4 regions of the Pseudoalteromonas sp. J2K-J031 genome follow, and region 3 is predicted to be linked to each of the others. Evidence: predicted binding sites of a transcription regulator. Region 3 holds the regulator's gene; each other region holds the start of a gene.
The links. Region 3 encodes LexA, which represses DNA repair genes until DNA is damaged. Its sites were predicted from a motif close to TACTGTATNNNNATACAGTA; they were not measured.
Positions count from the first base shown of each region.

Region 1 (6,240 bases), on a different replicon from region 3:
GGAGGCACTGGGTTAAATTTAACCGCTGCTGATACCGTTATTCATTTTGATCCCTGGTGGAATCCAGCCGTTGAGCAACAAGCAACCGATAGAGCGTATCGAATTGGTCAGAAAAAACCGGTGTTTGTTTATAAATTAATTTGCCAAGATACTATTGAAGAGCGAGTTTATGAAATGCAGCAAAATAAAGCCGCATTAGCCGAATCGTTTTTTGATGCGGCCAGTAAGCAATTTAGTGTGAGCTCTGCTGAAGAAATTTTAGCGTTATTAAAATAATTTAATTATTTTTTGAACTTATAACTGGTTACTCGGTCTATCTTAATAGTTGTGATTTGTTACTCGTTACTGGTTTCAATTTGTTACTCCTTTGTTTGTTTTTGTCTAAAAGCCAACCTAATTAGGTTGGCTTTTTCTTTTTATAAATTTTTGAATTGCCAGTGTAAAACTACCGGCTAAAATCCCCCATAGTGGCGAGCCAATATTCATTAGCACTAAATCTGACGCAGTAACCAAAAAAGTGATCATGGCAGCTTCTAAATAATAGGTTTCAGATAACGCTAATTTTAAGCTGCTTGCTATGGTGCTAAACAATGCGATACCCGCTAAGGCAAGAATGAAAGCACTTGGCAGTGCATCTAAAACGCTTATTAACGTACCGCTGCCAATGGCAAGCAATATGTAAAAGAATCCGGCTGCAACACTGCCTAAAAACCGTTTTTTTGGGTCTGCATTCACTTCGGGGGTCATGCATATGGCTGCAGTGATGGCCGCAAAGTTAATCGCATAACCGCCAAAGGGTGCTATTAGTATATTTGTGGCGCCTGTAATGGATAATGTTTTTGAGATTGGCACACGATAATCATGCGCTTGCATAACAGCAATACCAGGTAGGTTTTGTGATGCCATAGTCACAATAAAAAGGGGTAAACCGATATTCAATAGCGCAGGCAAGCTAAATTGAGGTTGAGTGAAATGTAAGGTTGCTAGCGTAAACTCTAGAGAAGCAAAATTCAGTAATTGTAAAAACCAAGCCGAAATCAAGCCTATCGCGAGTACCAAAATCATACACCATTTTGGGCTTATCAATTTAGCAAAAAGATAAGTGGTTAACATGCTTGAGATAAGCACCGTGTGCTGCGGCAATAAATTAAACACTGCAATCCCAAAGCCCACTAAAATACCAGCAAGCATTGCACTGGCTAAAGGCAATGGAATACGGCGCATTAGTTTTTCAAATGCACCCGTTACACCAGAAATAAAAATAAGTACCGCACAAAAAATAAACGCACCAGTCGCTTGCTCAAGTGTAAAACCTTGCGTGCTTGAAATGAGCAATGCAGCTCCTGGTGTTGACCAAGCAATTAAAATAGGCACACGGTAAAGCACTGATAACGAGATCGAAAGTATTCCCATACTTAAACCCAGCACTAAAAGCCAGCTTGCAACTAAATTAGCATCGCCGCCTAAATTAATCACAGCTTGGTAAATAAGCGCTATTGAACTCGCAAAGCCAATTAATACGGCAATAAACCCTGCGGTTAATGCATTTACACCTTGGTGTATTTGTTGCATTTTTGGCTGTTATCCTGTGCGTTATAACGTATATTGATTTTAAACTAGCATTGTATGTTATAACGCACAAGCTGCCTTTGGTTATTTTTTGATACTTTTCTAAGGTAATATTATGAATATTCAGCCCTACAGCCTTGATGTTGGCAGGCAGTTAAAATTGGTCCGACAACAGCGTAATTGGAGTTTAGATTATTGTGCGCGCCATACAGGCGTATCTAAAGCTATGCTCGGTCAAATCGAGCGAGGAGAATCAAGCCCAACGGTGGCTACGCTTTGGAAAATTGCGACTGGCTTTGCTTTGCCCTTGTCTTACTTTTTATCAAGTGAGGGTTTAAGCACAGGGCTTAAAGAACCAGATGATACTTTTGCTCACAGTTCATCCTCCTCAGATGATTTACAAATAAAAACCTTGCTGCCTTTTGCAAGCGATACTCGGTTAGAGTTGTTTCAGATTGTGATTAAGCCAAATCATAGTCATTTATCCTTAGCTCACAATCAGGGGGTGATAGAGCATATTGTGGTGTTAAGCGGTGAAATGGAGTATTTGTGCAACGAAAAGTGGATGTGTTTAACTGCTGGTCAGGTCGCTAAGTTTTATGCCGATCAGCCTCATGGTTACCGTAACCAAACGCAGCAAGCAACACTGTTTCATAATTTAATTTTCTATGGGAACTAACGCACTAAAAATAAAAGTTTTTATCAGATATTAAATAACCTGAGCTCTGGATAATAAATTTATCTCCAGCGGCTACTTTCAACGCTAACCGCGTTGAATTTACTTACAATAGGCCAGCTATTGACGCGTAAATTCGCCTTGTTATCCTTAAAAGTTTCCGGCTACAGACTTGAAAAAACATTGACCAATTCAATATCAATACGTTAGTAAATCTCTTAACCAAAGCTCAAGTTAAATAATAATAAAAAGATTGAAGATTTTTTTGAACTTAATGAATTATCGCTAGTCTATATTTACAGTGCTTAGGCGCTATCCCTGATAGTTAGATTTCCCCCTTTGATTACTAAATTTAGTAATAATGGCCAACCAATAGGTTGGCTTTTTGTTTTGTGTGCTCGAAATTTTTTGTTTCAGTCTGTCGTAATAAAAGTATGTTTTTATTTTCAATTTATATTGAACTAAGTGATTTTAGTGCGGTCTATTAATACAGTTGAACTGCGTTATCCCTGTTAGTTTTAAATTGTTTTCCCCCGATTGATTACTATTTATAGTAATGTTGAAGCCAACCTTTTTAGGTTGGCTTTTTGTTTTTTCATTGTACTATCAACAAGGTATTTTTATTGGAGCTAGGCAATGAGAAAAGATGACTTAGTACGATTTCAGTTAATAGAAGTCATTTTACTTTGGGAGGGCCGTTTAACTGCGCGCCATTTAATGGATTATTTTTCAATTAGCCGCCCTTCGGCGCAAAAAAGTATTACTGATTACAAAGAGGTTAATCCAACGGGATTTGAACGCAGCAATAGTGAAAAAGGCCACCTTGCTGTAGCAGGGTTTGAACCTTTGTTTATCTCACGTGATTTTAGTCAATATCAGCAATTTTTTGCAGCGCAGCATGGATCTGGCTCTGCATCGCACTTTGCAATTGAAGTGCTGCCTATACCGCAGCGTAATATCACGCCTGAGTGGGTGCGTCCTATCTTACTGGCCATTAAACAATCCCTGCGTCTTGATATTGGTTATTTGTCTTTATCAAGCCCTGATTATGAAGACCGAATTATCCAACCCCACAGTATTGTTTATGATGGATTTCGCTATCACGTTCGAGGATTTTGTGAGAAAAATCAGGACTTTCGCGATTTCGTACTATCGCGTTTTAATGGTGAATTTGTATTTGAGGGTGAGGCAACGCACACTGGCGCTGACGATACACTTTGGCATACGTGGCTTGATGTCGTTATCTGCCCAGATCAGCGTTTAGGGTTAAAGCAACGTCAATTCATTGAGTTCGATTATCAAATGCAAGCTGGTAAAAAAGTGATCCGCACCCGTGCTGCATTACTCAATTATTTATTACAGCGCTTAAGAGTTGATATTTATCAAACAGATGCGCAATCGCAGCAAATTATTATAGAACCTGAATGTCGCAAGGTCCTGTCGCCATTTTTAAACCGCTAAGGATTAAAATAACCATAAAGTAGCCCAGCTTAGCACTAACATGCTCAATAAGCTCAGCGCTTCTAGGATTGGGATGATTATCTTAGTACTCCAATCTTTATATTGTTGTTTTTTTAGCTGCGTAATTTTATGGCTAATAAACGCTATTTTTTCAGGTTTTACCCAAGCTGGATTAATTGATCGATAGGCTTGCTGTAATTGTTTTAATTCTTGTGCAATTTCACTCATGCATTTGACTCGTTGATGTTTGTATATCGCCATTTAAGCGGATAAAAATCATCTTGAATAGAGCCGATTTTTTGACCTGTAAAGGCCCTTTACAGTATTGAGCGCTTCTGCTGATAAATGGACCATTATTGGCTGATTATATGTAAAGATCTTTTACATATCCTGCTCTTAGTTGGGATTTGATAGTCGCCTCAACGCCATTCAAGGGTATAATCAACTTTATAAGAATAACGGTAAAGGTATGTTATGTCGGTTGAATTTTCTTGGTTGTACTTGCAGCCTTATCTATTAGTTGCCTCATTTCCACTGTTGCTTTGTGCTTTAGTGTGTTTTTTTAAAGTTCGTCACCTCAATCAGATTTTATCCGATAGCGAAAATAAGGTGCTCGAATTAACAACGCTCAATCAAGACAATCAAATCGCATTGGCGCATGCTAAAGGGATAGAGCCGCAGCTTGAGTATCTCAAATCTGAGTTGCAAGTTGTGCAGTTGAATAATCAAGAGTTGCAGATTGAATTGCGTACGAGCAAAGAGCAGCAACAACATTTTAAAACGCGTTTAATTGAGTCGCAGCAACAAAGCAAACACTATCAGAGCCAATGGCAAAGTAGCCAGGAAAAATTAACCGATTTATCGGTGCAGTTAGCTGCTTTGCAAAGCAGTTTAGTTGAAAAAGAATTGAGTTTTAATGCACAACTAGCGCATATTGCGACCAGCAAGGCTGAGTTAGGTAAAGAGTTTGAAAACCTAGCTAATCGGGTTTTATCGCAAAAAAGTGCAGAATTTAAAACACTGAATCAAGAAAGTGTGCAGCAGCTATTGCGACCTATGCAAACTGAAATGAAAGGATTTCGTGATAAAGTTGAGGCAATTCATAGTGAAGAGTTAAAGCAGCGTAGCGAGCTTAAAACCGAGTTAATTAACTTACAAAAATTAAATCAAGATATTACCGCACAGGCTCAACAACTCACTAATGCATTACAAGGACAAAAAAAGGTGCAAGGCAATTGGGGTGAGCTAATGCTTGAAAACGTGCTCGACAGCGCGGGATTAAGGTTAGGCCTTGATTACAAGCGTGAGGTTAATTTTCAAACCGATGAAGGGAAGCTTCGTCCTGATGTGGTGGTGTATCTTCCTCAAAACCGCCATTTGGTTATCGATGCTAAAACATCTCTATCGGCTTATACCCGTTATGTGAATGCAGAATCAGAACTAGATGCACAAGTTGCTTTAAAGCAGCATGCGCAAGCTATGAACGATCGCATTAATGAATTATCGAATAAAGATTATTTTAAGTTGCCGGGATTAAACTCGCCTGAAGTGGTGGTGCTATTTGTGCCAATCGAATCGGCTTATGTTGAGGCGTTAAAATACCAACCTGACTTGTACCAAAAAGCGATAGAGCGCCAGGTTTTAGTTGCAACCCCGACAACGTTACTGACCAGCCTTAATATTGTTAAACAACTGTGGCGTTTTGAAGATCAAAGTAAGCATACGGCGGAGCTTGCCAACAGAGCTGAGCGTTTTTATAACAAACTCAATAGTTTTTTATCGAGTATGCAAGGTGTTGGTAAGCAACTTGATAAAGCTAAAGAAAGCTATGATAAAGCATTTGCACAGCTTTACAGCGGTAAAGGCAATTTAATTAAACAAGCGGCTGAATTTAAAGATTTAGGTGTGAGCGTGCAAAAAGAGCTCCCTGCCCCGTTGGTTGAGCAAGCACATTTAGAACTCGGTACTGCAAATAAGGATGATGAGCCTTCGGTACTGCAATTTAATAGTCAATCTGTCACTCATTTTAGGGAGTAATGTTATGAGCTATCAAGGAAATGATTTTTACTGCGATCAAGTATTGAGTGGCAAAATTAAGCCAAACATAGTTAAAGAAGATGAGCACTGTCTCGCTTTTTATCATACCAAACCCTTTTGGCCTGTGCATATTGTGGTGATCCCCAAGTTACATGTGCCTTCTTTGACGCAACTTGGGCCATACAGCGCAGCTGATTTACAGCATTTAATCGGTTTTGTAGCCGAGGTCGCTGCTATGGTTGAAGCGCAATATGGCGCAGCACGAGTGCTTACTAATTTAGGTCAATACCAAGATTCAAAACATCTTCATTTTCATGTCAATTTTGGTACTCCTAAGGAGGCATAATGGCGTTAATGAAACATGGGTTAGGTGAACCTGCCATCACCCGTATCGCCAATGCCATTGCCGGTGTAGACCCAAGCTTTGATGCTACCTTATTTATCAAATCAGCATTATGTGGTTTGGATGATTTAGCGCTCAAACAGCGCGTAAACCA
Region 1 is NZ_CM200280.1:715,038-721,277, reverse strand. It holds gene AC3KZC_RS20425 (DEAD/DEAH box helicase) at 1-276, shown strand, start outside; gene AC3KZC_RS20420 (benzoate/H(+) symporter BenE family transporter) at 394-1,572, opposite strand; gene AC3KZC_RS20415 (helix-turn-helix domain-containing protein) at 1,685-2,248, shown strand; gene AC3KZC_RS20410 (BrxR family helix-turn-helix transcriptional regulator) at 2,882-3,706, shown strand; gene AC3KZC_RS20405 (hypothetical protein) at 3,710-3,934, opposite strand; gene AC3KZC_RS20400 (DNA recombination protein RmuC) at 4,181-5,743, shown strand; gene AC3KZC_RS20395 (HIT family protein) at 5,748-6,089, shown strand; gene AC3KZC_RS20390 (DNA alkylation repair protein) at 6,089-6,240, shown strand, end outside.
Region 1: the regulator LexA is predicted to act here: its motif matches at 2,721-2,740, upstream of AC3KZC_RS20410 (BrxR family helix-turn-helix transcriptional regulator).

Region 2 (6,240 bases), 1.3 Mb from region 3:
GTTAGCGGTAAAACCAATTGATTTTTTGATTGGTGCTGATAATGCTCTGATGGTTCAAGAACAAGGTATAGCGCAGTTAAAACTACAAACTTATTTAAATCCAGAGCCTTTAGCAATCAGAGATGATAAACACTACATCAGTAGCGATATCATCTCAAACTGTAATTTACATGTACAAAAAAGGTATATTGCGCAATCGCAGCCGTTAGGTCATTTGGCAATGAACGCTGCGCAATTTTATGATGATTTAACCAACCCCGATATACACCGACCATTATCAGTTATTCAAGCTTAGGGTGTGTTATTTAAAATAGCTCTCTTACTTCAGCTAGGGTTACAACTAACCATGGCACTTTTTATATTTTTTATCGCTGCCGCAAGGGCAAACATCATTACGGCCTATTTTTATGTCCGTTGTAGGAGTAATCACACCATCAACGTAATACCAAACAGAATCACGTAATTCAAAGTAAGAACGTTCATGTAGTTTACAAAACAAATTTTGATAAAAATAAGTTGCTTCAAACTCTACCCAAGCTTGGTTATCGTGTTGCTCGGTTTTAATTACAGTCAGTGCGACAAATCGGCAGCTATTTGCAAAGTCCGCAATGTCTTGCACTGTATTTTCGGCATGTTTTTCTTGGGCGTAGGTTTGTTGAATATAGGCGGGCTTATTGATGACATAAGCACTAAAGCGCGATCGCATTAACTGCTCAGCAGTGCTCGGCACAGCAGTATTATTAATAAAAGGCTGACAACATTGTTCAAACGCCAGCTCAGATCCACAGTAACACATAATATTTCTCATTTATAAACAGGTTGCCATATTAACTTAACTCACCACTTTTTGGTAAAAGATAGTAAAAGATGATAATCACCGAGGTTAGATGAACACGGAGAAAAGAAAAAGCTTCATTTCTTGGCTTTTCTCGGTGAGCGAAGCCTCGGTGAGCTCGGTGGTAAAAAAGGTTAATCACCGAGGTTAGGATGAACACAGAGAAAAGAAAAAGCTTCATTTTTTGGCTTTTCTCGGTCAGTGAAGCCTCGGTGAGCTCGGTGGTAAAAAAGGTTAACCACCGAGGTTAGGATGAACACAGAGAAAAGAAAAAGCTTCATTTTTTGGCTTTTCTCGGTGAGCTCGGTGGTAAAAAAGGTTAACCACCGAGGTTAGGATGAACACGGAGAAAAGAAAAAGCTTCATTTTTTGGCTTTTCTCGGTCAGCGAAGCCTCGGTGAGCTCGGTGGTAAAAAAGGTTAACCACCGAGGTTAGGATGAACACGGAGAAAAGAAAAAGCTTCATTTTTTGGCTTTTCTCGGTCAGTGAAGCCTCGGTGAGCTCGGTGGTAAAAAAGGTTAATCACCGAGGTTAGGAGGAACACAGAGAAAACTTGTTAGTTGGTTTTGCGTTGTGAGCACTTTCGGATTAAGCAATTACACCGTTAGCATAAAGTAGGGCACTGCTTAGGCTGTTCAGCACGCACAAAGCTATATAATTGAGCCGATATTTTACCTTTATGCAGCGCTAATGACTCAAGTTGGGTATGTGACAACATGTTTGTCCAAGTAATCACGGCTGCAAAGTTACCGTTATAAAGTGCAGAATTAAGCACGTATTCTAAATTACCTAAATGTTTTTGGCGGATAACCAGTAATTTAGATTTATCGATAGAGCATGAATCGAGTAATGTTTTACTTGGCACAGCATCGGGTGCAATCAGTAATGTCCAGCCATTTTGATGATTATACTGATGTAAAATTTTTAATAGCTCAAACGTTGCGCTAATTTCATCGCTTACTTCTACTAAGTGTAGTTTTGGATCGGAATCAACAGCTTGATAACTTTTAATACGTCTTACATCGATAGTGTGTAACATGAATCACCTACTGGTTATTTATACAGTGCGTTCACATACAGTAGTTTATACAGTTGTTAAGTTCAAGCATTTTTTATAAAAAAGTAAGCAAAAAACCCTTATTGAAATATAAATTGGTTGTTTTTTAGGTGTTTATTGCTGTGTTTTTGATCTTTTTGCTCAATTAATGGCTTTTAAAGCACCAATATCTGATAAATACAGGCTTAGCGTTATAGAGGACTTTTAGAATTCATCTCGCTTATAAACCATTTTTATAAGCGATGATGAATAAGCTGGTAGGTTTTTACAGTGTGTAGTAAAGGCGCGTAGTAAGCTGTTTTTACATCACTTATTACGTTTTACAAAAAATGCTGGTCGTGTATTTGTTCATAAAGCGATGCAGCCTGAATACGGGCGTCTTTAATTTGCTTAGTACATAAATGCGAATGTAATTTGGCAATGGCTTCAACAGCTTCAATAGAGCCTTGTGATTCGGCAAGTGCTAACCAAGTAAATGCATGGTATTCACTTTGTGGCAAGCCACTACCTTTTGCAAACATTAACCCTAAATAATACTGCGCCCTAACATGGCCACTCATTGCTGCACGGCGCATCCATTTAGCCGCGCCTACATCATTTTTGCTTTTTGCCATGTGTATCGCGGTTGCAAATAATTCATTAGGTGTGGGGCTATTTAATGCATCGTCAGTCCCATTTGGCCCAGAAGAGCTAGGCAGCTGCTCTAAAATATCGCATAGTTTGGTAAAGGTGATCAGTAACTTGTGTTCAAGTTCAAAAAGAGTCAAATTGTATAAATCGTGACAGTTATCCGAATTGTCACCAGCGTCAAGTTCAGGCTCTTCATCTTTCGTATATTCATCTAACTCGCTCACATCGATATCAGACTCAGTGTCATCAAGCAAAGTATCATCTAACTCAATCTCAAGATCTTCAGATACTAACGCTTCATCATGCTCGGGAGAGTGGGGCAATGCTTCTTCATCTAAATGTTGGGATGAATGCTCTTTACTCATGTAAACCTCAAATATAAAAAATCAAACTATAAACAATCACTTTATAACGGTATCGAAAGTAAATACTTTAGTTAGCATAGCTAATTTTGGCCAAGTAATGAGCTTGGCCTAAGGTTTTATTTATAAACGCGATTTTTTACCGCTGGGTAATGCCGAGCTAATGAGCGCCAAACATAAAATAAGAATAAAGGTCATCGCATTGGCGCCCGCTTGCAAAGAGTAGTCAACAGTTGAGTGCAGCAACATATGCAAAATAGCAACGGTACAACCAAAAGCGACCCCTTGATAAAGCGGAGTTTTACGTTTTACCATGGTTTGAATGCTTTTATATAAAGCAAACAACATCATCAAGCCCAATAATGCAGTGGTTGGCACACCTAACTCGATAGCAAATTGCAGATAATCATTGTGAGCATTGTCATAAAAGCCAGAGTAGGGGCCAGGCTGATAAGCAGGAAACGCGGTATAAAAACTCCCACCACCAGTGCCCAACCAGAGGTTATCTTTTAATAACGGTATTGAATCTTCGATAACTTCGTCACGAGTTTCTGATTGTAAACTCGTTTCTACTAAACGCTCTTTTACTTTTTCAACCCCAAACATCGCACCGACAATAATTAAATCAAGTACAAAAAAACTAATGATTAAAGTACGTAAATAACGAGGTTTACGGTTATAAAAGAAAAATGCGAATAAGCTTACTCCTGCAAGGGCGATAAAAAAAGCTGAATTACCCATGCGTGAGCGGGTTAAAATCAGAGCAATAATCATGGCAATTAAACTTAAGCGTAACAACATCTTACTGCTTAATAAAATGGTGATCATGTCACGTAACTTAGCTTTAAATTGTGAGCCACTGCTGTTTAACGATAACTGGCTGATTAACACTCCAATGCCTAATGCTAAACATAGGGCCAAATAATTGGCTAAAAAGTTCCAATAAGTAAAAGAACCCATTGCTCTATCGTGATGGCGAAAACCAAAAAGAGGGCTTGTAATGTTTGGTTGCAGGTTTAAATACGTAGCGTATAACGCCTGAAATAAGCCAGCGGCAACAACCACATAACAAATCTGCCTTAATTTAGTGGCCGTTGTAACATAACTAAATACCAGCCAAGCAAATAAAAAATAACACAATGTTTTAAGCAACATTACTTGTGTTTGGCTTGGGTCAATACTGATAGAGGTCAAGCGATTTAACGGATTGGTGCTAGGGTTTAAACCCGGTACTAATTGGATGGTTAAAACCACCATCACAAACGCCAAAGGTCCTAGGATATAAACACTAATACGAGGCGGAAACAAAGGGCGCTTTTCTTTATAAGCGATCCATAGGTGGCATAAAAAAACAGCACAAACCACACAGGTAAGTAACATCATTGCCCAAGGGCGATAACTACCAAGTGGAATAGGCAACCAAAATGTAATGAGGCATAAACAGATGAAAATAAAAGCTTTCAATTTTTTACTCTTGAAATTAACTACCGTGTATTGATGTCATACGATAATACCAATAGCAGTACTAACTTGAAAATAATAATTAAAAATAACAGGCTCTTAGCGTTAATTAACCTGATTTTTGGATAATAGACTGCGCCATACATTTAATAACAGATAAATCGTTATGTTATGTATCTTTAGCCAGATATCGATTAATAACCTATGAAAAGCAGTTCACTATTATTTTTAGCAATAAAAAAAAGCCCCGAAAGGCTTTTTTAGTGACAGGTAAATTACAGACCGCTACCTTCAGAGATACCGCCAGCACCACCGCCGCCACCGCCGCCGCCAGCACCGCCAGCATTGCCGCCACGATTGCCGCCAGCATTGTTATTGCCTTGACCCGCGTTGCTTTGACCTTGGCCAGGGTTATTACCACTTTGGCCTTGACCTTGGCTGTTACCAGCAGCAGTAGCTTGAGAAGCAATAGTTGGGTTTACATTGTTTGCAACCGCAACAGAAGTAACTGTATCAGCATTCATACCAGCATCTGTTGCAGCGGTTAATAGTGAGCTAATTGCAGCATCACTTGAATTAGCTGAGTTTGAAAGAGCTACAATAGCAGCTGCAACGATTGATTGTGCTTCTTCAGAATCAGCACCAACCGCAGCAATAGCAGCAGCAACAATGCTGTCAGCAATCGAAGAGTCTGCAGCGATTGCAGCAGAAACAGCATCTTTTATGCTTGTTTTATTTGCAACAGCTGTATTAATAATTGCTTGTGCTTCTGGAGTAATTACCGCGGCAGATACAGGCATCATTGCCGACGCGCCGATTGCAGCAAGCAACAAACTTGCAATAGTTAATTTTTTCATGGGGATCCCTTTAAGTTCCATGGTTATTTAAATCTGGAGGAGATTTTAATGTATTTATAACGTTATCGCACTCATTTTTTAAACAATTATGAGCGAGTTTTAACGGCGCTTGAATAAACTGCCCTTGTGACGCATCACAGTGCAATTCGTTGAGTTTGTGATAAGTTGCCTCATCTTCAACATGACAAGCGATTACTTTTATCCCAAGACCGTGACATATTTGTGTTACAGCTTGAATAAAATAGTTATTGTCAGGATTTTGCATTAAATCGCGCACATAGCTGCCGTCTAATTTAATGAAATCGACATTGAGTCCACGTAAATACTTAAATGAACTAAAACTTACACCAAAGCGCTCAATACACAGTTTAATATTGTGCCCTTTGAATTGATTAATATTGGCAGTCGCACCGTTAATATTGTCGAGCAATGCAGTCTCATTGACTTCAAAATAAAGTTCAGTCATGTACGGTTTTGTATCGAGCATATATTGGCTTAACCATTCACTAAAACGCGCGCTGTGCAACGACTGGCGGCTAATGTTAACCGCAACAGGTTTATTAAGGCCGTTTTTAGAAAGCTCGCCAAGTGCCATAATTATTTTTTTATCAAGCTCTTCGGTTAACTCTAAGCGTTCGGCCATGGCAAACAATTGAGCATTAGCAATTAAATTATGTTGATAACTAAAACGCGCAAATAACTCATTATAAATAATGTCATTACTGTTAGCCGCTTTTACCGGTTGATACGAAAACTCCACTTCACCCGTGGCTAAAATATCATTAATTAATTGTTTCCATTGGTGTAAACCCAATGATGGCGAAGCTTGTGCGCTATCGTTTTGATACGCATTAGCCGTAATGCTTTGGCCTGGGTTAGCTGCATCGGTTGTTATTAAAGTATCTAAACGCGCCAATAAATCGGTAAGCGAATCGTGTTCGTTATAACCGGTGACTGCCACACTACCAAAACCATTAGGATAACGATTTGACGAAAGCGATTGCAAGGCTTGATGTATTACTTGCACCTGATCTAAA
Region 2 is NZ_CM200279.1:1,636,633-1,642,872, forward strand. It holds gene AC3KZC_RS07550 (VC2046/SO_2500 family protein) at 1-295, shown strand, start outside; gene AC3KZC_RS07555 (YchJ family protein) at 341-808, opposite strand; gene AC3KZC_RS07560 (SulA-like leucine-rich domain-containing protein) at 1,441-1,875, opposite strand; gene AC3KZC_RS07565 (tetratricopeptide repeat protein) at 2,214-2,888, opposite strand; gene AC3KZC_RS07570 (O-antigen ligase family protein) at 3,009-4,349, opposite strand; gene AC3KZC_RS07575 (hypothetical protein) at 4,622-5,203, opposite strand; gene AC3KZC_RS07580 (bifunctional diguanylate cyclase/phosphodiesterase) at 5,214-6,240, opposite strand, start outside.
Region 2: the regulator LexA is predicted to act here: its motif matches at 1,884-1,903, upstream of AC3KZC_RS07560 (SulA-like leucine-rich domain-containing protein).

Region 3 (6,240 bases):
CCCTAAGGCGAGGCGGAAACGCGTAGTCGATGGGAAACGGGTTAATATTCCCGTACTCGACATGAATGCGATGGGGAGACGGAGCAGGCTAGGCAGGCATGGCGTTGGTTGTCCATGTGAAAGTAAGTAGGTTGGAGACTTAGGTAAATCCGGGTTTCCTTAAGACTGAGATACGAGACGAGCTACTACGGTAGTGAAGTTGTTGATGCCATACTTCCAGGAAAATCCTCTAAGCTTCAGTTCATGTGGAATCGTACCCCAAACCGACACAGGTGGTCAGGTAGAGAATACTAAGGCGCTTGAGAGAACTCGGGTGAAGGAACTAGGCAAAATAGTACCGTAACTTCGGGAGAAGGTACGCTGCTGACGGTGAAGGGACTTGCTCCCGGAGCTGTTGGCAGTCACAGTAACCAGGTGGCTGGAACTGTTTATTAAAAACACAGCACTGTGCAAAATCGCAAGATGACGTATACGGTGTGACGCCTGCCCGGTGCCGGAAGGTTAATTGATGGGGTTAGCGGCAACGCGAAGCTCTTGATCGAAGCCCCGGTAAACGGCGGCCGTAACTATAACGGTCCTAAGGTAGCGAAATTCCTTGTCGGGTAAGTTCCGACCTGCACGAATGGCGTAATCATGGCCACGCTGTCTCCACCCGAGACTCAGTGAAATTGAATTTGCGGTGAAGATGCCGTATACCCGCGGCTAGACGGAAAGACCCCGTGAACCTTTACTATAGCTTGGCACTGAACATTGAACCTACATGTGTAGGATAGGTGGGAGACTTAGAAGCAGGAACGCTAGTTCTTGTGGAGTCGTCCTTGAAATACCACCCTTGTAGTTTTGATGTTCTAACGTAGGTCCCTAATCGGGATTGCGGACAGTGCCTGGTGGGTAGTTTGACTGGGGCGGTCTCCTCCTAAAGAGTAACGGAGGAGCACGAAGGTTTGCTAAGTACGGTCGGACATCGTACGGTTAGTGTAATGGTAGAAGCAAGCTTAACTGCGAGACGGACAAGTCGAGCAGGTACGAAAGTAGGTCATAGTGATCCGGTGGTTCTGAATGGAAGGGCCATCGCTCAACGGATAAAAGGTACTCCGGGGATAACAGGCTGATACCGCCCAAGAGTTCATATCGACGGCGGTGTTTGGCACCTCGATGTCGGCTCATCACATCCTGGGGCTGAAGTCGGTCCCAAGGGTATGGCTGTTCGCCATTTAAAGTGGTACGCGAGCTGGGTTTAGAACGTCGTGAGACAGTTCGGTCCCTATCTGCCGTGGGCGTTTGAGAATTGAGAGGGGTTGCTCCTAGTACGAGAGGACCGGAGTGAACGAACCGCTGGTGTTCGGGTTGTCATGCCAATGGCACTGCCCGGTAGCTACGTTCGGAATCGATAAGCGCTGAAAGCATCTAAGCGCGAAGCGAGCCTCGAGATGAGTTCTCACTAGAGCTATAAGCTCTCTGAAGGGCCGTTGGAGACTACAACGTTGATAGGTTGGGTGTGGAAGCGCTGTGAGGCGTTAAGCTAACCAATACTAATTACCCGTGAGGCTTAACCATACAACGCCAAAGTGGTTTGTATGAAGCACTGATGAATAGCAAGAAGTTAGATAGCACTGAAGTAGACAAATTGAATATCAGCCTTCCGAATTTATGGTTCTGAATTTATCAACACCTTCCATGGCGTTGACCCTAACGGGCCGCACTAAAGTGCGTTAAATTTTGTTCCAGACAAAATTTTGCTTGGTGACAATAGCGTTTTGGACCCACCTGATCCCATTCCGAACTCAGTAGTGAAACGAAACAGCGCCGATGGTAGTGTGGGGTTACCCATGTGAGAGTAGGACATCGCCAGGCTCCTAATAAGAGAAACCCGTTGCAGCAATGCAGCGGGTTTTTTGCTATGTGCGTTTTAAATTATCAGAGTTAAGTTACATTTTATGTTTTTATTTAATTTTGGTTGAATTATAGCCTATTTGTATTTCATCTTATCGATCAATAATCGACTTTATAATTGTATATGTTTGCCATTTACATTAAGCTGTATATAATCACAGTATTCATTTTATGGTGGAGTCCTTGATTATGAGGCCATTAACAAGTAGACAAGCTCAAATTCTTGAGTTAATTAAAGTATTTATTAAAGATACTGGTATGCCTCCCACTCGCGCTGAGATAGCTAACACGCTCGGGTTTAAAAGTGCCAATGCAGCTGAGGAACATTTAAAGGCTTTAGCTAAAAAAGGCTTTATTGAAATGGTACCCGGTGCAAGTCGAGGCTTAAAATTAATTGAGGATGAAGCACCTGAACAATTGGGTTTACCTCTAATTGGCCGTGTTGCAGCTGGGGAGCCAATACTGGCGCAAGAACATATTGAAAGTCATTATCATGTAGACCCATCTCTTTTTAAACCCGCGGCTGATTTTTTGTTACGAGTGCATGGTATGAGTATGAAAGATATTGGAATTATGGATGGCGATCTACTTGCTGTACATCGTGCGACCGTTGCACGTAATGGGCAAGTTGTTGTTGCTCGAGTTGGTGATGATGTAACTGTTAAGCGCTTTGAGCAAAAAGGTCGTAAAGTTTATCTTCATGCTGAAAATGATGAATTTAACCCCATAATAGTGGACCTATCTAAAGAAATGCTTGATATTGAAGGGCTTGCAGTAGGTGTGATTCGAAATTCTGATTTTATGTAACTTCTGTTGATTGCTGATACTTTTGTTAGCAATCAAGTTCATTTTTTATTTAGCTTTTGTCTATAAAACTTATATTTAACATCTTATTATCATTATTGCTTGCCCTTTCTCAATTCCTTGCCTAGTTTTTTAATACCTCATTTAAAAAAATTATAAAATATTAATAAATAATAATAATGAAATTACATGTCGTATCGTAATTTTCGTTGTGCTTACAACTTGATAAGGGAGTACCGCATGAGAAAGGTCTTTATGTCCTTTTTCCTTATGTCTTTGTCGCCATTTAATGTATTGGCTGATTCCAAATACAATATGACCACAGGTGTGACTGACATAAGCGAAAACGTTTACAACCTGCATATGACAATTTTCATTATATGCTGTGTTATAGGAGTGATTGTTTTTGCTGTTATGTTTTGGGCGTTACTTCGTCACCGCAAATCAAAAGGGGCGATTGCAGCTCAATTTCATGAGAGCACTAAAGTCGAAATTCTGTGGACTGCCATTCCTTTTGTAATATTGATTGGTATGGCAATCCCAGCAACTAAAACATTAATTGCTATGGAGGATACGAGTAAGGCAGATCTAACAATCAAAATTACGGGTTCACAATGGAAATGGCATTATGAATATCTTTCTCATGATATTGGTTTCTATTCAATACTTTCTACTTCGCAAGACCAAATTCATAACCGCTCAGAAAAAGACAGTAATTACTTACTTGAGGTTGATAAACCGCTTGTTATTCCTACAGACCGAAAAGTTAGATTTCTAATGACCTCCGATGATGTTATCCATTCATGGTGGGTTCCTGCTTTTGCTGTAAAAAAAGATGCCAACCCTGGGTTTATTAATGAGGCATGGACACGAGTTAATGAGCCAGGCATATATAGAGGTCAATGTGCTGAGCTATGCGGAAAAGATCATGGTTTTATGCCAATAGTTGTGGATGCTAAATCACCAGATGAATTTGATGCTTGGTTAGTTTCTGTAAAAGATGAAAAAGAAAATCAAAACGCTGCAGAGCAAGCTTCACTTAGCCAAACACTTAGCAAAGATGAGCTTATGACTTTGGGTGAACAAGTATATATCGCCAATTGTGCAGCTTGTCATCAACCAACAGGTATGGGATTAGGCGGTGTTTTTCCTGCGCTCAAGGGCAGCCCTATTGCTACTGGTGAAATTAATGATCATATCGATATAGTTATTCATGGTAAGTCGGGTACGTCAATGCAATCTTATTTAAAGCAACTTTCACTTAAGCAACTTGCAGCTGTTATTACATATGAACGTAATGCATGGGATAACAATACGGGTGATGTAATACAACCCAGTGATGTGCAAAGCAGAATTGAGGAAAAATAATAATGACTACAATCGCGCATAATCATGAAGACACCTCACATTCCCCATCAGGAATAAAACGTTGGCTGTTTACTACAAATCATAAAGACATTGGCACGCTCTATTTATTATTTTCTTTATTGATGTTTTTAATTGGTGGTGCAATGGCTATGGTGATCCGTGCTGAGCTTTTTCAGCCTGGTTTACAGTTAGTTGATCCTAACTTTTTTAATCAAATGACGACTGTTCATGGTCTTATTATGGTTTTTGGTGCAGTGATGCCTGCTTTCACTGGTTTAGCTAACTGGATGATCCCCATGATGATTGGCGCACCTGATATGGCGCTGCCTAGAATGAACAATTGGAGTTTTTGGATTCTTCCTTTTGCTTTTACTATTTTATTAATGTCACTGTTTATGGAAGGAGGTGGCCCAAATTTCGGTTGGACTTTCTATGCCCCGCTTTCAACTACCTATAGTAATGATAATACTGCTTTTTTTGTTTTTGCTATCCATATAATGGGCATTAGTTCAATTATGGGCGCGATTAATGTCATTGTAACGATTGTCAATTTACGCGCTCCAGGCATGACTTGGATGAAACTCCCCCTATTTGTATGGACATGGTTGATCACTGCTTTTTTACTCATAGCTGTAATGCCAGTATTGGCTGGTGCCGTTACAATGGTTCTGACTGATAAATATTTCGGCACTAGTTTCTTTAATGCAATGGGAGGGGGTGATCCTGTTATGTTCCAGCATATTTTTTGGTTCTTTGGGCATCCTGAAGTTTATATCATGATCTTGCCAGCCTTTGGCATTATCTCTTCTATTGTACCAACCTTCTCTAGAAAACCATTATTTGGCTATGCATCAATGGTTTATGCAACTGGTTCGATCGCATTTCTATCTTTTATTGTGTGGGCTCATCACATGTTTACCACTGGCATGCCACTGGCTGGTGAATTATTTTTTATGTATAGCACTATGCTAATTTCCGTTCCGACAGGTGTAAAAGTATTTAATTGGGTTGCCACTATGTGGCGAGGTTCAATTAGCTTTGAAGTGCCGATGTTGTTTAGTGTGGCCTTTATTGTGTTGTTTACCATAGGTGGTTTCTCTGGATTGATGCTCGCAATTACACCTGCGGACTTTCAGTATCACGATACTTATTTTGTAGTTGCGCATTTTCACTATGTTTTAGTTACAGGGGCTGTTTTTTCAATTATGGCGGCAGCTTATTATTGGTTACCTAAATGGACGGGCCATATGTACCATGAAGGTTTGGCGAAAACACATTTTTGGTTGTCACTGATTAGTGTCAATGTCTTGTTTTTTCCTATGCATTTTGTTGGGCTCGCTGGTATGCCAAGACGAATCCCTGATTATGCGCTTCAATTTGCTGACTTTAATGCGATTATCAGTATTGGTGGTTTTGCTTTTGGTTTGTCACAGCTGCTATTTGTTTGGGTTGTATTTAAATGTATTAAAGGTGGGGATAAAGCAACATCTCAAGTTTGGGAAGGTGCACAAGGCTTGGAGTGGGAAGTTCCATCACCAGCACCTTATCATACATTTGAAACGCCACCGGTTATAAAATAATGGCTACCGCTAATTCTAAGCTGTTAAAAAAATTGCTTTTAATTGCTTTTGGTATGTTTGGTTTTGCGTTTGCATTGGTTCCTTTATATGACGTTTTTTGTGAGGTTACAGGTTTAAATGGAAAGCCATCACTTGAACAAGCGGTAGTTAGTACTGATGTTGATAAAAACCGAATCGTTGATGTTGGATTTATCACTCATATTCAAGGGCTTGCCCCATTTGAAGTTTCAGCAAATACCCAAAAGGTGAGTGTTCAACCCGGTGCGATGCATAAGGTGGTATTTAGTGCAAAAAATATCAGTAATACAGACCGAGTTATGCAGGCGATTCCATCAGTATCACCTGGTTTGGCTGCTAAGTATTTACATAAAATAGAGTGCTTTTGTTTTAATAAGCAGCCCTTATCTGCAGGTGAGGAAGCGGAACTAGCACTTATTTTTTATGTTGATACAGCACTGCCTTATAAGTTTGAAGAATTAACTTTATCTTACACTGTTTTTGATATCAGCGAACAAGTTCAGCAAGCAGTATCAACCCCTCCAAAGGAGACTGTTAATGAAACAAGAATATGAACATTACTACGTACCCGCGCAAA
Region 3 is NZ_CM200279.1:318,927-325,166, forward strand. It holds rRNA gene AC3KZC_RS01485 (23S ribosomal RNA) at 1-1,557, shown strand, start outside; rRNA gene rrf (5S ribosomal RNA) at 1,740-1,854, shown strand; gene lexA (transcriptional repressor LexA) at 2,083-2,700, shown strand; gene coxB (cytochrome c oxidase subunit II) at 2,938-4,065, shown strand; gene ctaD (cytochrome c oxidase subunit I) at 4,068-5,645, shown strand; gene AC3KZC_RS01510 (cytochrome c oxidase assembly protein) at 5,645-6,217, shown strand; gene AC3KZC_RS01515 (cytochrome c oxidase subunit 3) at 6,201-6,240, shown strand, end outside.

Region 4 (6,240 bases), 1.0 Mb from region 3:
TCACTCTATCTACATTATGTTTGATTAAGAGTTGGTTTAGGGCTATTTCGTGCTCGTCTTTATTAAAAAAACCAAGATTTCTAACTTCAACCGAGCATGGGAGTTGTGCGGGAATATGAGCTAAAAAATCAGCCAATCTAGGTAAGTGGACTGGGCTAAAAGATTTAGGTAATTGCAACATCACCGAACCAATGTGTGGAAATAAAGGGCTAAAGAGTTGGCACCACTGTTTAAAATCGTTGCTCACATTTAATAGCGCAGCTTCGTGAGAAATACGTTTTGGGATCTTAAATGTAAATTTAAAACTGGATGGAATGCTGTGTTGCCACCTTAAAATAGTCTCTGGGCTCGGATCGGCATAAAAGCTGGTATTGCCTTCTACCGAATTAAAAATTTGCGCATATTGGCTGAGCATCTCAACGTTCGAACAATCGCGAGTTAAAAATCGACCTTTCCAATGTGCCGAGCCCCATTGTGGGCATCCTAAATACAGCATGATGATAAATAATCCGGTGGCAATTGCGTATAAGCATACCAAAGACTTGTATTGCATGCGACGCCATAAAAATAATTGCGCTTTAACGGCTTAGTTAGATGACATTGACGAGGATTTTTATATAATTGGCGCTAATTTTTTTAAACGAATCGAGTTAATTAGCCAATTTAGCGGCTAATACTGAGACTGACAGGATAACTATGCGCTCTATATATTGCGGACAACTAAATAAAACCCATCTAGAACAAACCGTTGAGCTTTGTGGTTGGATCAATAAACGCCGTGACCTTGGTGGTTTAATCTTTATTGATTTACGTGACCGTGAAGGTGTGGTGCAAGTGGTATTTGATCCAGAAGTTGCCGGATTAATGGATACAGCGAATCAGCTTCGTAATGAATTCTGTGTAAAAGTCACCGGTGTTGTTCGCGCACGTCCTGATAGCCAAGTGAATAAAGGGATGGCAACAGGCGAAGTTGAAATTTTAGGTAAAGGGCTTCAAATCATTAATCGTTCAGAGCCGTTACCGTTAGATTTTAACCAAGTTAACTCTGAAGAAATGCGTTTAAAATACCGTTATTTAGATTTACGTCGTTTAGAAATGAGTGATCGTATTAAATTACGCGCTAAAGCAAGTAGCTTTGTGCGTCGCTTTTTAGATGAAAACGGCTTTTTAGATATTGAAACACCTGTTTTAACTAAAGCAACGCCAGAAGGTGCGCGTGACTATTTAGTACCAAGCCGTGTTCATAAAGGTAGTTTTTATGCGCTACCACAATCACCGCAGCTATTTAAGCAATTGCTCATGATGTCTGGGTTTGACCGTTACTATCAAATTGTTAAATGTTTCCGTGATGAAGATTTACGTGCTGATCGCCAACCTGAATTCACTCAAATCGATATTGAAACGTCGTTTATGAGTTCAGATCAAGTACGTGCAATCACTGAAAAAATGATCCGACAAATGTGGAATGAATTACTGAGTGCTGATTTGGGTGATTTCCCTGTAATGCCATACTACGAAGCAATGTCGCGTTATGGTTCAGATAAGCCAGATTTACGTAACCCGCTTGAATTAGTTGATGTCGCTGACTTATTAAAAGATGTTGAATTTCAAGTGTTTGCAGGGCCTGCGAATAATCCAAAAGGCCGTGTAGCAGTGATTTGTGTGCCTGGTGGTGCTGAGCTGTCACGTAAACAAATTGATGACTATACCAAGTTTATTGGTATTTATGGCGCTAAAGGTTTGGCGTGGATGAAAATCACCGACCGTACTTTAGGTGCTGAAGGTGTGCAATCTCCAATCGCTAAATTTTTATCATCAGACATCATTGAAGCAATTTTAGCGCGTACTAACGCACAAACTGGCGATATTATTTTATTCGGCGCAGATAAGAAAAATGTTGTTAATGAAGCAATGGGTGCACTTCGTATCAAGTTAGGTTTAGATTTAAACTTAACAGATTTAAAAGCATGGGCACCGTTGTGGGTTGTTGATTTCCCAATGTTTGAAGAAGATGATGAAGGCACATTACACGCAGTGCATCATCCGTTTACAGCGCCAAAAAATATGACTCCAGCACAGCTAGAGGCTGATCCGGCATCTGCAATTTCAGATGCGTATGACATGGTCTTAAATGGCTATGAAGTGGGCGGTGGTTCGGTGCGTATTTTTAACAACGACATGCAAGCTACAGCGTTTAGAATTTTAGGTATTAATGAGCAAGAGCAACAAGATAAGTTTGGTTTCTTACTTGATGCATTAAAGTACGGCACGCCTCCACATGCAGGTCTTGCATTTGGTTTAGACCGTTTAACGATGTTGTTATGTGGTACTGATAATATTCGTGACGTTATTGCGTTCCCTAAAACAACTCAAGCGTCGTGTTTATTAACCAATGCACCAAGTATTGCTAATCCTGATTCATTAAAAGAATTAGCAGTTGCAGTTGCGTTGCCAACAAAAGATGCTTAATTAAATTAGATGAATAAAAAAGACGGCCTTGGCCGTCTTTTTTATTGTTTAATTTTTACCATTCTATAATTAATCGTAAATGCACTGGTAATTTATACAGTTGTAAGGCATCATTTAGCGGATTTTAATGTATTAAAAGGCAGGGCGTTTGGCAATTATTTTAGGAATTGACCCAGGGTCACGTTTAACGGGTTACGGCGTAATTCGTTTGCAAGGGAGTAAATACAGTTATTTAGGCAGTGGCTGTATTCGGCTTGGTGATAAACCTTTAGCTGAACGTTTAAAAATGATTTATTTAGGTGTGAGCCAAATTATTGAGCAATATCAACCAACCGCCTTTGCCATTGAGCAAGTTTTTATGGCTCATAATCCTGATTCTGCATTAAAACTTGGCCAAGCTCGGGGAGCCGCTATTGTTGCGGCAACAATGGCTGATTTATTGGTCTGTGAGTATTCAGCGAGGCAAGTCAAACAAGCGGTGGTGGGCAATGGTGGTGCTGATAAAAAACAAGTTCAGCATATGGTTAAAACCTTACTGACACTGCCAAGTATGCCACAAGCTGATGCTGCCGATGCGCTTGCGATTGCGATGTGTCATGGGCATTCTCAGCAAAGTTTAATTAAATTAGCCGGACAAGCGAAAAAAACCGTCCGCGGTCGATTAAGGTAATCACATGATTGGAAGATTAAGTGGCATTTTAGTAGAAAAGCAACCTCCTCAAATTTTATTGGATGTAGCCGGTGTTGGTTACGAGGTTCATTTACCGATGACCTGTTTTTACCATCTCCCTAAAGAAGGTGAAAAAACAACGCTGTATACCCATTTTGTAGTACGTGAAGACGCGCAATTGTTGTTTGGTTTTAATCATAAAGCCGAACGGGCGTTGTTTCGTGAGCTGCTTAAAGCCAATGGCGTTGGCCCGAAACTTGGGTTAGCTATTTTATCAGGTATGTCGGCTGATCAATTTGTTCAGTGCGTGCAGCATGAAGATGCAACCAGTTTAGTTAAATTGCCTGGCGTGGGTAAAAAAACGGCCGAGCGCTTAGTGCTGGAAATGAAAGATAGATTAAAAGACTGGGGCCGAGATTTATTTAACCCCACGAGTAACGAACTCGTACTTGAAATGCAGCATGGACCAAATACACACGATAGTGCTGAAGATGATGCAATTGCAGCCTTAGTCGCATTAGGGTATAAACAAGCCCAAGCAGAAAAAACGGTTAAAAGTTTACGCGCACCGGGTAAAACCTCAGAAGTTTTGATCCGTGAAGCGCTTAAATCAATGCTATAAGCGAAAAAGAGACAGGCATGATAGAAGCAGATCGACTGATCGAACCCACCGAAGTAGGTAATGAAGATAGTATTGACCGTGCTATTAGACCAAAAATGTTAGCTGATTATACCGGTCAGCCCCATGTAAAAGGGCAGATGGAGATTTTTATTCAAGCAGCTAATAGTAGGCAAGAAGCGCTTGATCACTTACTTATCTTTGGTCCACCAGGGCTTGGTAAAACGACTCTTGCTAATATTGTCGCCAATGAGTTAGGTGTCAGTATTAAAACTACCTCAGGCCCTGTGCTTGAAAAAGCCGGCGACTTAGCGGCCATGCTCACGAATCTTGAAGCTCATGATGTGCTATTTATTGATGAAATTCATCGGCTCAGCCCACATATAGAAGAAATTTTATATCCAGCCATGGAAGACTACCAACTTGATATTATGATTGGTGAAGGCCCCGCTGCACGTTCAATTAAACTCGATTTACCCCCATTTACCTTAATTGGTGCAACTACACGAGCAGGCTCATTAACATCACCGCTTCGAGATCGATTTGGGATTGTGCAGCGTTTAGAATTTTATTCTGTTGCTGATTTATCCAGTATTGTAAAACGCTCTGCTCATTACCTAAATTTGCAAATGGATGATGAAGGTGCCAACGAAATAGCAATGCGTTCTCGCGGTACGCCACGCATTGCAAATCGTTTGCTTCGTCGTGTTCGTGATTACGCACAGGTTAAAGCTGATGGTACAGTTAATCAACACATTGCCAGTCTTGCGCTAGATATGGTGGATGTTGATAAGCAAGGGTTTGATTTTATGGATAGAAAGTATCTATTGGCTGTAATTGAAAAGTTTTCAGGTGGCCCCGTAGGGCTTGATAATATAGCGGCTGCAATCGGTGAAGAGCGCGAAACCATTGAAGATGTAATAGAACCTTATTTGATCCAACAAGGGTTTATTCAACGTACGCCTCGAGGGCGAATAGTGTCCGATAGAGCCTACCTACATTTTGGTTTGATAATTAAAGATACATGACTAAAAAAACACCGCTTCGGCGGTGTCTTTTTAGTCATGTGGAAATTCAACAGAGAGTAACACATTTTTGTCGGAATAAATGTTTGGACTCGTTGCTGCTTATTTAAACTCTGTTCTGGATAAGAGACTTAACAGTGTATTGAATTAGCGGTGAATCTTGAGTTTATTTACCAAAACGGTTGGCTTTATCTAGCTACTCACTGTTTATTACTCTCATCGATAACAGTCTGAAAAGCTGAAATTACAGGCAAAAAAAAGCCCGCGTTCAATAAGAATGCGGGCAAAACAACAAGTTGAAGGAAGTATCCAGGGAACATTAAATGTCTGACGTTTAATGTAGAGTAAAATGAAAAATCAGAATCACTTTACTGGTAACTGGTGAGGAGCAACGCTGCTCCTTCAGTACAAGTTAAATATTACAGATAAGTTGCAAAGTGTTCAAACTAGAAAAATTTAACATTCAGATAAAAATAACTAATGTGAAGAATTATTTAAATGAAATATGTATTTGTCTTAGGCAATAAACAACAGTTAAGTATCTGATTTTATATGTTCACTTTAATTTTGTTTTATTATTGAACAATTAAAATATGTATCTCGAAATTTATTTTTTTATGCGCGTTGTATCGTCAAACGAGTTTGTATTAATCACCATTTTACAGATTATTTATTGGTTTTTTATTTAATATTTATCGATGTTAGTCAGTGAATATTCAGAATCGACATTTTTGCGAAATTTATTTTTAAATATTCACTTTTTATCTGCTAGACAGTGATTGTAAGTCGTGATTTGTCTCGTTACACTAGGGCATATTTAAAGGGCTTAGTGATATAAACATCTTGTTTATGAACTTATTTTTAATCATTAAGACTAATTTAGCCAATAAAACATATCAAGCGCACAAATTTGGAGACTATTGTAGTGACCGCAGAACTTTCGTTTATAGACCTAATCTTAAAAGCCAGCTTTTTAGTACAAATGGTAATGTTGATGTTGGTTGGCTTATCTGTTATCTCATGGACTATGATTTTTCAGCGTCAAAAAGCATTAAAAGAAGCCCAAATTCAAGCCAAAAAGTTTGAAGATAAATTTTGGTCTGGCACTGATTTAAGCAAAATTTACACCGAGCTATCTGCGCGCCAACAAAGTCTTGATGGGTTAGAGTCATTATTTACTGCCGGTTTTAAAGAGTTTGCTCGTTTATCAAAAAGTAATTTAACTGCCGCTGGAACGATAATGGATGGTACTCATCGTGCAATGCGAGTAGCACTTTCAAGAGAGATGGAAAAACTAGAATCAAGCTTATCTTTTTTAGCAACAGTGGGTTCAATTAGTCCTTACATCGGTTTATTTGGTACCGTATGGGGAATTATGAATGCCTTTATCGCGTTAGGTCAGGTAAAGCAAGCCACTTTGCAAATGGTTGCACCTGGTATTGCAGAAGCACTAATCG
Region 4 is NZ_CM200279.1:1,351,742-1,357,981, forward strand. It holds gene AC3KZC_RS06320 (DUF72 domain-containing protein) at 1-496, opposite strand, end outside; gene aspS (aspartate--tRNA ligase) at 697-2,469, shown strand; gene ruvC (crossover junction endodeoxyribonuclease RuvC) at 2,618-3,139, shown strand; gene ruvA (Holliday junction branch migration protein RuvA) at 3,144-3,761, shown strand; gene ruvB (Holliday junction branch migration DNA helicase RuvB) at 3,779-4,786, shown strand; gene tolQ (protein TolQ) at 5,709-6,240, shown strand, end outside.
Region 4: the regulator LexA is predicted to act here: its motif matches at 2,552-2,571, upstream of ruvC (crossover junction endodeoxyribonuclease RuvC).